DNA from 2 places in the Streptomyces sp. KL116D genome. Region 2 is predicted to be linked to the other one. Evidence: riboswitches for the same ligand, from Rfam matches in the RefSeq annotation. Region 2 holds a riboswitch; the other holds the start of a gene.

Region 1 (7,294 bases), on a different contig from region 2:
ACCACCCGGAGCAGGGCTGGAGCCTGCTGTGCAATGGGGTCCTCCTGTTCGAGGACACGGGCGAGCTGCTGCCCAACGGCACGATCATCGCTCCGCACCGCCCGCTGGGCCCGGTGGTGACGGCGGCGTAGGAGTCGCCCCGTCAGGGGCGCGGGGAACTGCGCGACCAGCCGCACTCAGCCGGCGGCCGCGCAGCCCCCTCGACCGTCACGCCTCGTAGGCGTCCAGCGGCGGGCAGGAGCAGACCAGGTTCCGGTCGCCGAAGGCCTGGTCGATCCGGCGCACCGGCGGCCAGTACTTGTCGGAGGCCTCGACCCCGGCGGGGAAGACACCCTCCTCGCGGGTGTAGGCGTGCGCCCAGTCGCCGCCCAGCATCCCGGCCGTGTGCGGAGCGTTCCGCAGCGGGTTGTCCTCCGCCGGCCACTCGCCCGACGCGACCTTCTCGATCTCCCCGCGAATGGCGATCATCGCCTCGCAGAAGCGGTCGAGCTCACCGATGTCCTCGCTCTCGGTCGGCTCGATCATCAGCGTCCCCGCCACCGGGAACGACATGGTCGGCGCGTGGAACCCGTAGTCGATGAGCCGCTTGGCGATGTCGTCGACGCTGACCCCCGTCGCCTTGCTGATCGGCCGCAGGTCGATGATGCACTCGTGCGCGACCAGCCCGGCGGGGCCGGTGTACAGCACCGGGAAGTGCGGCTCGAGCCGCTTGGCGATGTAGTTGGCCGAGAGCACGGCGACCTGCGTCGCGCGCTTGAGGCCCTCGCCGCCCATGAGCCGGACGTACGCCCACGAGATCGGCAGGATCCCGGCGGAGCCCCACGGCGCGGCGGAGATCGGGCCGACGCCCGTCTCGGGACCGGCGCTCGGCTGCAGCGGGTGGTTCGGCAGGTACGGCGCGAGGTGCTCGCGCACACCGACGGGGCCGACACCCGGACCGCCGCCGCCGTGCGGGATGCAGAACGTCTTGTGCAGGTTCAGGTGCGAGACGTCGCCACCGAAGTGCCCCGGCTTGGCGAGCCCGACCAGCGCGTTGAGGTTGGCGCCGTCGACGTACACCTGGCCGCCCGCGTCGTGCACCGCACCGCAGATGTCGGCGACGTGCTCCTCGAAGACGCCGTGCGTCGACGGGTACGTGATCATGAGGACGGCGAGCTGGTCGGCGTACTGCTCGATCTTGGCCCGCAGGTCGTCGATGTCGACCTCGCCGTCGTCGGCGGTCTTGACGACGACGACCTTCATGCCGGCCATCACGGCGCTCGCCGCGTTCGTGCCGTGCGCGGACGACGGGATGAGACACACGGTGCGCTGCTCGTCACCGTTGGCCCGGTGGTACCCGCGGACGGCGAGCAGACCGGCCAGCTCGCCCTGCGACCCGGCGTTCGGCTGCAGCGACACCTTGTCGTAGCCGGTGACCTCGGCGAGCCGCTCCTCCAGTTCCTTGATGAGCGTCAGATAGCCCTTCGCCTGCTCGGCGGGGACGAACGGGTGCAGCTGGCCGAACTCGGGCCAGGTGACCGGCTCCATCTCCGTCGTCGCGTTGAGCTTCATCGTGCAGGAGCCCAGCGGGATCATGCCGCGGTCCAGCGCGTAGTCCCGGTCGGCGAGCCGGCGCAGGTAGCGCAGCATCGCGGTCTCGGAGCGGTACTGGTGGAACACCGGGTGCGCGAGGAAGTCGTCGGTGCGCAGCAGCCCCTCGGGCAGCGCCTCGGCGACCTCGGCGTCCAGCGCCTCGATGTCCGCGTCGACCCCGAAGGCACCCCACACCGCGGCGAGCTGGTCCCGCGTGGTCGTCTCGTCGCAGGCGACCGACACCAGGTCGGCGTCGACGAGCCGCAGGTTGACCCCGGCCTCGCGGGCGGCGCGCACCACGTCGGCGGCCTTGCCCGGCACGCGTACGGTCACGGTGTCGAAGTACGCGCCGTGCACGACCTCGACGCCGCCCGCCGTCAGACCGGCGGCCAGCACGTTGGCGTACCGGTGGGTGCGCCGCGCGATGGACTTCAGGCCCTCCGGCCCGTGGTAGACGGCGTACATGCCGGCCATCACGGCGAGCAGCACTTGGGCGGTGCAGATGTTGCTGGTCGCCTTCTCGCGGCGGATGTGCTGCTCACGCGTCTGCAGGGCCAGGCGGTACGCCTTGTTCCCGTCGGCGTCGACGGACACGCCCACGAGGCGGCCCGGCAGCGACCGCGCGAACTTCTCGCGCACCGCCATGTAACCGGCGTGCGGCCCGCCGAAGCCCATCGGCACACCGAACCGCTGCGTCGTACCGACGGCGATGTCCGCGCCCAGCTCACCGGGCGAGGTCAGCAGCGTGAGGGCGAGCAGGTCGGCGGCGACGGTGACGATCGCGCCCAGCTCGTGCGCCTGGTCGACGACGGGCTTGATGTCCCGCACGGCGCCGGAGGCACCGGGGTACTGCACGAGGACGCCCACCACACCGCGCTCGGCGACCTCGGCGGGGATCCCGTCGCTCAGGTCGGCGACGACGATCTCGACGCCGGTCGGCTCGGCCCGCGTCTCGATCACGGCGACGGTCTGCGGCAGCGCGTCGGCGTCGACGACGTAGACGCCGTTCTTGACCTTGCCGATGCGCCGCGACAGCGCCATCGCCTCGGCGGCGGCCGTGCCCTCGTCGAGCAGGGAGGCGCCGGAGGTCGGCAGCCCGGTCAGCTCGGCGACCATGGTCTGGAAGTTGAGCAGCGCCTCCAGGCGGCCCTGCGAGATCTCCGGCTGGTACGGCGTGTAGGCCGTGTACCAGGACGGGTTCTCCATGACGTTGCGCAGGATGACGGGCGGCGTGAACGTCCCGTAGTAGCCGAGCCCGATCATGGAACCGAGCACCTGGTTGCGATCGGCGAGGGAGCGGAGCTCGGCGAGCACCTCGGCCTCGGTCCTGGCACCCGGCAGCGCGAGCGCCTCGGCGCTCTTGATGACGTCCGGCACCGCGGCCGCCGTCAGCTCGTCGAGCGAGCCGTAGCCGACCTGCGCGAGCATCTTGGCCTGCGCGGCGTCGTCAGGACCGATGTGGCGCTGCTCGAAGGGGATTCCCTGCTCCAGCCGGGAGAGCGGAATACGATTGGCGGTCATGGCGGAGGCCTCCTGGTCATTGCGACCTGCGAGGGGCACCACGGCGCGGGTGCCCGGACGGCCTCCCCCTCTGTCATCTCAACCTGAGAGCTTCACCGGCCCGCCCGCGAGAACACGGAGCACGCCGACTTTCACCGTCGGTGAGAGCGGGAACCGTGCACCCCGCCCTGCTTTCCAGAGTGACCTCGTCCGTGCGGTACAGGGGCCTGAGAGATTCCGGGGAGGAGTTGCTCCTTCGGCGCCTCCGACGACGGTCGGAGGACTCTCCCGCACGGGGTCAGCAGCCGTCTGCCAGCCTACCAGCGGCGACTTGACCCGAACCCTCGAGTGGCCGCCATCCCCAATGTGCTCTTTCGTAGTGCTTACAGATGAGTTGCGATCAGCTGGAGGCACCGTGCAGACCGATGTCGATCCGCGCAATCTGATCGGCCGCAAGGCGTTCGACCGCAACGGGACAAAGATCGGCACGATCGACGAGGTCTACCTCGACGACGCCACGGGCGTCCCGGAATGGGCCGCGATACGGACGGGGCTCTTCAGCCGCGACGCCTTCGTCCCCCTGGAGCCGAGCGAACTGGTCGACGGCATCCTGCACGTCCCCTTCGAGCGCTCCCTGATCAAGGACGCCCCGGACTTCGGCGTGGGCCGCCACCTCTCCCCCGAGCAGGAACTCCAGCTCTACCACCACTACGGCCTGGACATCACGGCCCCGCAGTCCCCCGACGTCACGTTCGGCCACATCGCGGGCACGGAGGACGACCCGACCTGATCCCCGGGCCGCTACAGCTCGACGAGGGGCAGCGGGTCGGCCGGCTCCAGCTCGGGATCGTCCACCGCGAACGTCCTGACCCGCCCCGGCCCCGTCGAGTACGGCGTCTCGAACCGCACCGTCACCCGCCCCACCCCGCTCCCCTGCACCCACCCGGCGCCGAACTCGGCGTGCCGCACATCGTGCCCGGCCATCCATCTCCGCTCGGCCGGCTGCTCGGCGGGGGCCGCCTCCTCGGCGGCCTCCTCCTGAGCCACGGCGGTGTCCCGGTCCACGTCCTCGGCCTCCTCGGCCGCGGCGGCCTGGGCGAAGAGGTCCTCCTGCGTGTAGTCGGCGAGGCCGCTGACGCCGACGCCGAGCAGCCGCACCCCACCGGTCGTGTCCACCGCCTCGAGCAGCCGCGCGGCGGCCTCCCGCACGACCGCGGGATCGTCCGTCGGCCCCCGCAGGGTCTCGGACCGCGTCAAGGTCGAGAAGTCGTACCTGCGCACCTTCAGCACCACGGTCCGCCCCGACCGCCCGGCCCCCCGCAGCCGCTCCACGCACCGGTCCGCGAGCCGCTGCACCTCCATGCGGACCCGCACCCGGTCGTGGATGTCCACGTCGTACGTGTCCTCGACCGACACGGACTTCGAGTCCCGCTCGGCGACCACAGGGCGCTCGTCGTGCGCGAGCGCCATGGCGTACAGATGGCCGCCGTGCGCCTTGCCGAGCAGCCGCACCAGCTCGTCCTCGCCCGCCTCGGCGATCTCCGCCACGGTGAGGATGCCGGCCCGCCGCAGGTGGTCCCCGGTCGCGGGCCCGACGCCCGGCAGGATCCGCACGGACTTCGGGGCGAGCAGCGCCCGCTCGGTGCCCGGACGTATCAGCACGAGCCCGTCCGGCTTGGCCTCCTCCGAGGCGATCTTGGCCACCATCTTGGACGCGGCGAGCCCCACCGACCCGGTGAGCCCGGTGACCCGCCGGATGTCGGCTCGCAACCGCATCCCGACGGCCTCGGCGGAAACCTCGTCCCAGGCCGCCTCACCGGCCTCCAGATCGACGAACGCCTCGTCCAGGCTCAAGGGCTCCACCAGCGGCGAGAGCGCCCGCAGAAGCGCCATCACCTGCTCGCTGACCTCCCGGTACAGCCGGAACCGCGGCACGAGGTACGCGGCATGGGGCGCGAGCCGCCGCGCCTGCCCCATCGGCATCGCGGAGTGCACCCCGAACCTGCGCGCCTCGTACGACGCCGTCGCCACCACACCACGGGGCCCGAGCCCGCCGACGACGACCGCTTTCCCGCGCAGGCTCGGCTTCGCCGCCTGCTCCGCAGAGGCGTAGAAGGCATCCATGTCGAGATGCAGGATCGTGGGCGCGGCTCTCACGTGCTCGATGCTGCCCTACGCCACTGACAACGCGGCCGTACGAGCCTCACACGGCCCGGTTGCGCCGCCTCGCGAGCTCGTCCGCGGGATGGTGCCCGACGAGCGTCTCGCCGGTGTCCACGCGCTCGCCGTGCAGCTGGGACAGGGCGCTCTCCACGTCCCGCCACACCACGCCGACGGCGATCCCGAAGATCCCCTGCCCGCCCTGGAGCAGATCGTGCACCTCGGCCGGCGACGTGCACTCGTAGACCGTCGCCCCGTCGCTCATCAGCGTCATCCGCTCCAGGTCCCGGAAGCCCTGCTCGCGCAGGTGCTGCACCGCGGTGCGGATGTTCTGCAGCGAGACGCCCGTGTCCAGGAACCGCTTGACGACCTTGAGGACGACCACGTCCCGGAAGCTGTACAGACGCTGCGTCCCCGACCCGTAGGCGGGCCGCACGCTGGGCTCCACAAGACCGGTTCTGGCCCAATAGTCGAGCTGCCGGTAGGTGATCCCGGCCGCGGCACACGCGGTCGGCCCCCGGTATCCGATCTGCTCGGAAGTCGCGTCGCCGTTCTCCCCCGCCACCGCAGGCACCACCTGCGGGCGCTGCGGAGCGTGATCGGCCGCGCTGCCGTGAAACGAGTACGGACCGCCCGTCGCCGTACCGTCGCCGCTGCTTCTCACGCCGACCTCCTCATTGACCTGCCTTCTCGACGGTAGGCAGTCGCAGGGGGTGCGTCAACGAACGCCACACTCGCCACGCCGAGTGATAATCACCCTAGGAGTGGTTTCCCGTGTCCGACCGCGGGGAAAGGCTAGCCGAATGTGCCGAGGCGGCCGCCGTAGGGCGACCGCCTCCTGGTCACTGCACGCCAGTCACTGGCTGTTGGTCCCGAAGTCCTCGGGCGAGATCTGGTCGAGGAACTCGCGGAACTTCTCCACCTCGTCCTCCTGCTCGTCCGGGATCGCGATCCCGGCGTCGTCCAGGACCCCGTCACTGCCGAAGATCGGCGTTCCGGTGCGCAGGGCGAGCGCTATGGCGTCGGACGGGCGGGCGCTGACCTCGACGCCGCTCGCGAAGACCAGCTCCGCGTAGAAGACGCCTTCCCGCAGATCCGTGATGCGTACTTCGGTGAGCTCCTGTCCGACCGCCTCCAGCACGTCCTTGAACAGGTCGTGCGTCAGCGGACGCGCGGGGGCCATGCCCTGCTGGGCGAAGGCAATGGCCGTCGCCTCCCCCGGTCCGATCCAGATGGGGAGGTAGCGGTCGCCTCCCACTTCACGCAGGAGCACGATCGGTTGGTTGGAGGGCATTTCGACCCGGACACCTACGACGTCGAGCTCGTTCACACAGCAACCCTAGGACGTGCCCGGCCGGTTTGGGTAGTCGGGCATGCGCCGCAAGCCGGGCCTACGCCGCTCGCCCGCCCTGCGATCAGGGCAGACGCACCCCGAGAGCGGTCTGCACAAGTGCCGCGTGCAACCTCACCGTGAGGCCCGCCATCTCCTTGGCGCGAGCCTGCGCGAGGGCCCTGGTCTGCGGGTTGCGATGCACCTTGAGCGGTGCCACGACCGAGTCGATCAGCCCGGCCTCCCGGTCCGCGGCGGCCCGCATGACCCGCAGGTGCCGGGGCTCGATGCCGAACCGCCCCAGCTCGCTCACCAGCTCGGCGACGAGTACGGCCGAGGCGTCGTAGGCCCCGTCCGGCAACGGGGCGATGAGCCCGTACGACTCCCACTCGGCGAGCTCCGCCGCGTCGATCCCGGCGGCGGCGAGCAGCTCGTCCCGGCCGACCCGGGCGGCCGTCGGGCCGTCGTCGCCCTCCTCGCCCACGTCACCGGGTCGCCCAGGAGCGGGAACGGGCAGGGACTCGCCCCGCTCCAGGGCGTCGAGCTGCTCCTTGATGACCTTCAGGGGCAGGTAGTGGTCCCGCTGCATCCGCAGGACGTGCGCGAGCCGCTCGACGTCGTCCGGGCTGAACTTGCGGTAGCCCGAAGGCGTCCGCTGTGGCTCGATGAGGCCCTCCGACTCCAAGAACCTGATCTTGGAGATGGTGACTTCGGGGAACTCCTCGCGCAGCA
Region 2 (7,294 bases):
CGCTCGCCGCGACCTTGAAGGAGACCGCCTTGGCCGCGATCACGTGCTCCAGGGGGCCGCCCTGGAAGCCCGGGAAGACGGACGAGTTCAGCTTCTTCGCGAAGTCCTTCTTGGCGAGGATGATGCCGCCGCGCGGACCGCCGAGCGTCTTGTGCGTGGTGGACGTGACGACGTCGGCGTACGGCACCGGGTTGGGGTGCAGACCGGCGGCGACGAGACCCGCGAAGTGGGCCATGTCGACCCACAGGTACGCCTCGACCTCGTCGGCGATGCGACGGAACTCGGCGAAGTCCAGCTGGCGCGGGTACGCCGACCAGCCGGCGATGATCACCTTCGGGCGGTGCTCCTTCGCCAGCCGCTCGACCTCGGCCATGTCGACCAGGCCCGAGTCGTCGACGTGGTACGCGACCACGTCGAACTGCTTGCCGGAGAAGTTCAGGCGCATGCCGTGCGTGAGGTGGCCGCCGTGCGCCAGGTCCAGGCCCAGGATCGTGTCGCCGGGCTTGGCGAGCGCGAAGAGGGCGGCCTGGTTCGCGGAGGCGCCCGAGTGCGGCTGCACATTGGCGTACTCGGCGCCGAACAGCTCCTTGACCCGGTCGATCGCGATCTGCTCGGTGACGTCGACGTGCTCGCAGCCGCCGTAGTAGCGGCGGCCGGGATAGCCCTCGGCGTACTTGTTGGTGAGGACCGACCCCTGGGCCTCCATGACGGCGACCGGGGCGAAGTTCTCCGACGCGATCATTTCCAGGGTCGACTGCTGGCGGCGCAGCTCGGCGTCGACGGCGGCCGCGACGTCCGGGTCAAGCTCGTGCAGGGACTCGTTCAGTACGGACATCAGGGGTCAGCTCCCGGAGAACTCGGTGTACTCGTCGGCGGTGAGCAGGTCCTTCGGCTCCTCGGAGACGCGGACCTTGAACAGCCAGCCGCCCTCGAAGGGGGCCGAGTTCACCAGGGCCGGGTCGTCGACGACGTCCTGGTTGGCCTCGACGACCTCACCGGTGACGGGGGAGTACAGGTCGGAGACCGACTTGGTCGACTCCAGCTCGCCGCAGCTCTCGCCCGCGGTGACGGTGTCGCCGACCTCGGGGAGCTGGGCGAACACGATGTCACCGAGCGCGTTGGCCGCGTGCTCCGTGATGCCGATCGTGGCGACGCCGTCCTCGACGGCCGACAGCCACTCGTGCTCCTTGCTGTAACGCAGCTGCTGGGGGTTGCTCATGATGCGAATTCTCCTGTACGCGGGAAGGTGCTGCTGACGGCGGGGCTGGGAGGCGCTACTTCTGGCGCTTGTAGAACGGCAGGGCCACGACCTCGTACGGCTCGTGGGTACCGCGGATGTCGACGCCGACGCCCGCCGTGCCGGGCTCCGCGTGCGCGGCGTCCACGTACGCGATGGCGATCGGCTTGCCGAGGGTGGGCGACGGGGCGCCGGAGGTGACCTCGCCGATCACCTGTCCGCCGGCCACCACCGACATCCCGGCGCGCGGCACCCGGCGGCCCTCGGCGATCAGGCCGACGAGCTTGCGGGGCGGCGCGGTCTCGGCGCGCGCGGCGGCGGCGACCAGCGCGTCGTGCCCGACGAAGTCGTCCCCGTGCGACGTCTTCTCGAACTTGACGACGCGCCCCAGACCGGCGTCGAAGGGGGTGAGGGCGGTGGTCAGCTCGTGCCCGTACAGCGGCATGCCCGCCTCCAGGCGCAGCGTGTCCCGGCAGGACAGACCGCAGGGGATCAGGCCGTACGGGGCCCCGGCCTCGGTCAGCGCCTGCCACAGCTTCTCCGCGTCGGCCGGCGCGACGAACAGCTCGAAGCCGTCCTCGCCGGTGTAGCCGGTGCGCGCGATGAGCGCGTCGACGCCGGCGACGGTGCCGGGCAGGCCCGCGTAGTACTTCAGGCCGTCGAGGTCGGCGTCGGTGACCGACTTCAGGATCGTGGGGGAGTCGGGGCCCTGCACCGCGATCAGCGCGTACGCGTCCCGGTCGTCGCGCACCTCGGCGTCGAACCCGGCGGCGCGCTCGGTGAGGGCGTCGAGGACGACCTGGGCGTTGCCCGCGTTCGCCACGACCATGTACTCGGTCTCGCCGAGCCGGTAGACGATCAGGTCGTCGAGGATGCCGCCGTCCTCCCGGCAGATCATCGTGTACCGGGCGCGGCCGACGCCGACGGAACCGATGTTGCCCACGAGCGCGTGGTTCAGCAGGTCGACGGCGGCCGGACCGGTCACCGTGATCTCGCCCATGTGGGACAGGTCGAACAGACCGGCCTTGGTGCGCACGGCGTTGTGCTCGTCACGCTCGCTGGCGTAGCGCAGGGGCATGTCCCAGCCGGCGAAGTCGGTCATCGTGGCGCCCAGCGAACGGTGCAGGGCGTCGAGGGCGGTCGGACGAGGAGGGGTGACGGTCATGGCTGGTGCTCCCGGGCATGGCAGATGGCGAGGTAGTCCTCCCCATCTGTCATCGGAACCTGAGAGGTTCGCCCCGAGGGGCTTGCACCTTGGGTGGGGCCGCCGTGTCGCAGGGGCGGCCCGCTTTTCAGATCTGCCTCGCCCGCGCGGTACGGGGCCTGAGAGATTCAAGGGAGGAACTTGCTCCTTCGGCGTCCGGGCACTCGTCACAGTCTTCGACGAGTTCCGGAACTCTCCCGCGCGGATTCAAGCGGCCGGTATGCAGTTTGCGCGCACATCATTGCATGCCCGTGGAACGGGGAAACCCCTCGTAGGGCATTACCTTCTCTTTACACTTGGCGGGCAACAGTGGCGTGACCGGAACGGGGAGGACGATCACGGTGCACAAGGCAGTCGCGGGTGCGTATGCGGGAGCGGTGGCCGGAGTGCGCATCCCGCGCCAGCGCTCGGTGCGGGACCTGCGCGGGCGCGACGGCCGCACCCCGCGCAGGATCGGCTTCGCGGCGGGTGATCTCGTCGTGATCTCCGGACTGCCCGGCAGCGGCAAGTCCACCCTGATGCGGCGCGCCGTCACGGTCGTGCGCGTCGACTCGCAGGACACCCGGGAGCGCTGGGCGGCCCGGGTGCCGCGCTTCGTCCCGTACGCGCTGTACCGGCCCCTCGTCCGCGTCGCGCACTACGTGGGGCTGCGCCGGGCCATGCGCTCCGGCGCCAGCGTCGTCGTGCACGACTGCGGCACCCAGGCCTGGGTGCGCCGCTGGGTGACGCGCACCGCGAGGCGGCGCGGCGCGGCCGTCCACCTGATGCTCCTCGACGTCCCGCCGGACACCGCCCTGGCGGGCCAGCGGGACCGGGGCCGGGGCGTGTCGCGGTACGCCTTCGCGCGGCACCGCAGGGCGGTGGGCGCGCTCGTCACGTCGACGGAGCGCGGGGACCTGCCGGCCGGCATCGAGTCGGCGGTGCTGCTCGACCGCGCGGCGACGGACGTGCTCAGCGGCATCACGTTCCGCGAGGACTGACCGGCCCGCCGCGGCCCTGTGCAACCGGACGGATGCGGAGGGTGTCCCCCTGGGGGTAGGCGTTATCGTCGGCCTCGCGCAGGAGAGGCCGCGCGCGGGCAGAGCAGAGGTTGAAGACAGCTATGGACACGCCGGGCACCCCGGAGCAGGGACACGAGCACTACTCGCAGGGCCAGGAGGGCGGACACGCCCACCCCTCGCAGGGCTGGCCCGCGAACGAGCTGGAGGAGGTCCTCGCCGCCGCGCTCGGCCGGCCCGAGGCGGGCGGCCGCATCGTCGAGGTGCTCGGCCGCAGCCACGTGTGGATCCCGCTGCCCAAGGGCGGCAGCGGGGCCAGCCGCGACCTCGATCTGCCCACCCTGGAGATCGAGGGCCAGGCCTACGTCCCCGTCTTCAGCTCCGAGCAGGAATTCATGCAGGTCACCGGCGGCCGGATGGACTGCACCGTGGCCCCGGCCGTCGAGTTCGCGCGCGGACTGCCGCCGCAGGTCGGCCTCGCCGTGAACCCGGACGGCACCATCGGCGTCCCGCTGCCCCCGCCCGCCGTCGCCGAACTGGCCCGCGGCGGCCGCACCCCGCTGGACGGCCCGTCCACCGGCGGGCGCGTCGTGCTGTCCGAGCCGGACTGGCAGGACGACCCGGTCGACTTCCTGGCGGCCGTGCGCGAGGAGTTCGACGCGGCCGGCACGGTGCTGACCGCCCGGCGCTGCCTCGCGGTCGTCGAGGACGGCGCGCCGTCGCTCTTCATCGGCGTGGAACTGGCCGGTGAGCCCGGCGCCGCGCGCGACGTCCCGCTGGACGCGCTCGGCCGCGCGCTGGGCCGTGCGGGGGTCGTCTGGCCGGTGAACCTGGTCTTCCTCGACGTCACCCAGGACCCGGTGGCCGACTGGCTGCGCACGCACGTACGTCCGTTCTACGTACAGGAACGGTGACGCCGTCCGTCAAGTCGGTGTCAGTAACGCCGCTTAAGCTGGTTTCATGACCTGACCGGGCGGCGTCACACCCACCGGTGATGGACGATCGGGCGAACTGGCGAAACACGGACTGGCAGCAGTTCACGAAGGGGCGGTTACGGGTGAGTGCGTCGGGCACGGCCGCGGCCGGACAGGTCGAGCACATGCTGCGCCAGGTGACCCCCGGGCGCTACGACGCGTACGAGGCGCTCCTCAAGGCCCTCGCCGACCCCGCGTCGGGCCAGGTCTGGATGCTGCTCTGGCACGGCCAGGCCGGCTCCCCCGACGCCCAGTACGGGAACATGGACGTGGACGGCTTCTCGTACGCCCCCTGCGTCACCTCCGCCCAGGAGCTCTCCGCCTCCGGCTGGTCCCGTGCCTACGAGGTGGTCGGCGGCGTCGACGCGGCCCGCACGCTCTACCCCGACCACTACGGCCTCTGGCTGAACCCGCACGCGCCCGGCGGGGGAGTCGGCGTGCCCTGGCTGGACCTGCGGCGCATCGCGGGCGGCCTGGACCGACAGCCCGCCGGACCGCTCCGCCTCTCCGAACCGGCCATCGAGATCCCCCAGTTCTACGCGGTGCTCGCGCAGAACGCGCACCGCACGACGGCGGTCCGCTCGCTGCGCCGCGCCTGGGTGCAGCCGACGCTCGGCGCCCCGTACCTGGCGATCGGCCTCGACGTGTACGACACGTCCCCGGCGTCGGTGGACGCGGTCCGCGCGATGATGCAGCAGTCGATCTCCTCGGTGCCGGACGGGCTGCCGGTGTCCACGGTCGCGATGTCCGACGAGTACGACCCGGTCGCGATGTGGCTGCGCGCGAACGCGCGGCCGTTCTACGACCGCGAGGCGCACGTCGCCCCCGCGGGGCAGGCCGGCGGGGGCTATGGCTACCCGCCGCCGTACGGCGCGTCGTACTGACCGCCTTGTCCTCAATCGCCGGACGGGCTCGATTTTCGAGCCCGTCCGGCGATTGAGGACGAGCCGTTCAGGCGATCTGCCTGCCGCTCGGCCTCCGTCAACTCCCCCCGCACAGCGGTGATTTCGGGAAGGGGCGGGTTGGGGGGAGAACGGTACTTGTGGGCCCAATGTCCGGACTGGCGCTACTTCCACCCCAACTGCCCACCGTCCGCACGCCGTTCACGGCCGTCCGGATAACGGAACCCCCCAGACAGCATCACGTTTAGGCATCCTTTCCCCGTCAAGTCTGGCAACAGATCGCACACAGGTTGAAGACTCCCGCTCCAAGGGGTTTCGCCTCTGTGTACGACGAGTTCCACGGACTGAACCAAAGCCGCTACAGCGGCAAGTGCGGGCCGGTCACCGCCGGTTGAGAGGGGTCCTTGCCACGATGACGGCACCATTGCACGACACGACTGCGGAAGCGGAACCGACCGCACCGGTCGACGCCGCCGCGAGCGAAGGTGTTCGCAAGGTCGAGGGTCGGTCGCTGAAGCAGATCGCCTGGAACCGCCTGAAGCGGGACAAGGTCGCCCTCGGTGGTGGCATCGTTGTCGTCTTCCTGGTTCTGGTGGCGATCTTCGCCCCGCTCATCGTCAGTCTGCTCGGCCACCCGCCGAACGAGTTCCACCAGGACAAGCTCGACCCCCTGACGAACCTGCCCACCGGCTCGCTCGGCGGCGTGAGCAGCGACTTCCTGTTCGGCGTCGAGCCGAACAAGGGCCGGGACGTGTTCAGCCGCGTCGTCTACGGTGCCCGGATCTCGCTCCTCGTGGCGTTCCTCGCCGCCATCGTCGCGGTGGCGCTGGGCACGCTGTTCGGCATCATCGCCGGTTACTTCGGCGGCTGGATCGACGCCCTGATCAGCCGCGTGATGGACGTGCTGCTCTCGTTCCCGCAGCTGCTCTTCATCATCTCCCTGGTCTCGGTGCTCCCGGACGACCTGCTGGGTCTGACGGGCAGCGGGGTGCGCATCGCCGTCCTCGTCCTGGTCATCGGCTTCTTCGGCTGGCCGTACATCGGACGCATCGTGCGCGGCCAGACGCTCTCGCTGCGCGAGCGCGAATACGTAGAAGCGGCACGGTCGTTGGGCGGTGGCTCGCGGCACATCCTCTTCCGTGAACTGCTGCCGAACCTGGTCGCGCCGATCGTCGTCTACATGACGCTGATGATCCCGACGAACATCCTGACGGAGGCGGCGCTCAGCTTCCTCGGTGCGGGTGTCCGGCCGCCCACGGCGTCCTGGGGCGGCATGCTCCGCGACGCCCTGGAGACGTACGAGCACGACCCGATGTTCATGGTCTTCCCCGGCGTCACGATCTTCATCACGGTCCTGGCGTTCAACCTCTTCGGCGACGGGCTGCGCGACGCCCTCGACCCGAAGGGCACCCGGTAAGGCCCGACAGGCCCACACGACCTGCCCCTGCCGCACCGTCAGGTGGCTTGACTCCATGGTTCTCCGGCAGTGTGCCCAGGACCGCGATCTCGGAGGTTACGAGAAAATGCCCACAAGTTCCTCGAAACGACGGCTCGCCGCCGGCGCGGCCCTCGTGGTCGCGGCGCTGGTGACGACCACGGCGTGCGGCGGCGGCGACGGCGACGACAACTCCAAGGGTTCGTCGAAGGGCGCCGGTTACGACGCGGCGTACAACAAGATCGCCAACGCCTCCACGAAGAAGGGGGGCACGCTGAAGATGGTCGGCAAGCAGGACCTCGACTCGGCCGACCCCCAGCGTGCCTACTACGGCATGTCGTGGGACTTCATGCGCTTCTACACGCGTCAGCTGGTCACCTACGCCCCCAAGGCGGGCGCCGGTTCCACCGAGCTGGTCCCCGACCTGGCCACGGACAACGCCAAGATCACGGACGGCGGCAAGACGTACACGTACACGCTGCGCGACGGCGTGACGTGGGAGGACGGCTCGCCGATCACCTCCAAGGACGTCAAGTACGGCATC

What was found. A riboswitch is a leader RNA that binds a small molecule or an ion and turns the genes downstream of it on or off. The one in region 2 is predicted to bind glycine.
Region 1: linked by a shared signal. The riboswitch ahead of gcvP (aminomethyl-transferring glycine dehydrogenase) and the one ahead of gcvT (glycine cleavage system aminomethyltransferase GcvT) in region 2 are both predicted to bind glycine.

The regions. Positions count from the first base shown of each region.
Region 1 is NZ_JASERH010000004.1:180,578-187,871, forward strand. Features, by position in the region: gene RBJ77_RS01345 (DUF5999 family protein) at 1-131, shown strand, start outside; gene gcvP (aminomethyl-transferring glycine dehydrogenase) at 208-3,093, opposite strand; glycine riboswitch at 3,278-3,373, opposite strand; gene RBJ77_RS01355 (PRC-barrel domain-containing protein) at 3,488-3,862, shown strand; gene RBJ77_RS01360 (DNA polymerase IV) at 3,874-5,229, opposite strand; gene RBJ77_RS01365 (MerR family transcriptional regulator) at 5,276-5,896, opposite strand; gene RBJ77_RS01370 (bifunctional nuclease family protein) at 6,089-6,562, opposite strand; gene RBJ77_RS01375 (MerR family transcriptional regulator) at 6,648-7,294, opposite strand, start outside.
Region 2 is NZ_JASERH010000140.1:121,181-128,474, reverse strand. Features, by position in the region: gene glyA (serine hydroxymethyltransferase) at 1-835, opposite strand, end outside; gene gcvH (glycine cleavage system protein GcvH) at 842-1,219, opposite strand; gene gcvT (glycine cleavage system aminomethyltransferase GcvT) at 1,275-2,402, opposite strand; glycine riboswitch at 2,540-2,651, opposite strand; gene RBJ77_RS54480 (AAA family ATPase) at 2,852-3,421, shown strand; gene RBJ77_RS54475 (enhanced serine sensitivity protein SseB) at 3,544-4,353, shown strand; gene RBJ77_RS54470 (enhanced serine sensitivity protein SseB C-terminal domain-containing protein) at 4,497-5,297, shown strand; gene RBJ77_RS54465 (ABC transporter permease) at 5,728-6,732, shown strand; gene RBJ77_RS54460 (ABC transporter substrate-binding protein) at 6,839-7,294, shown strand, end outside.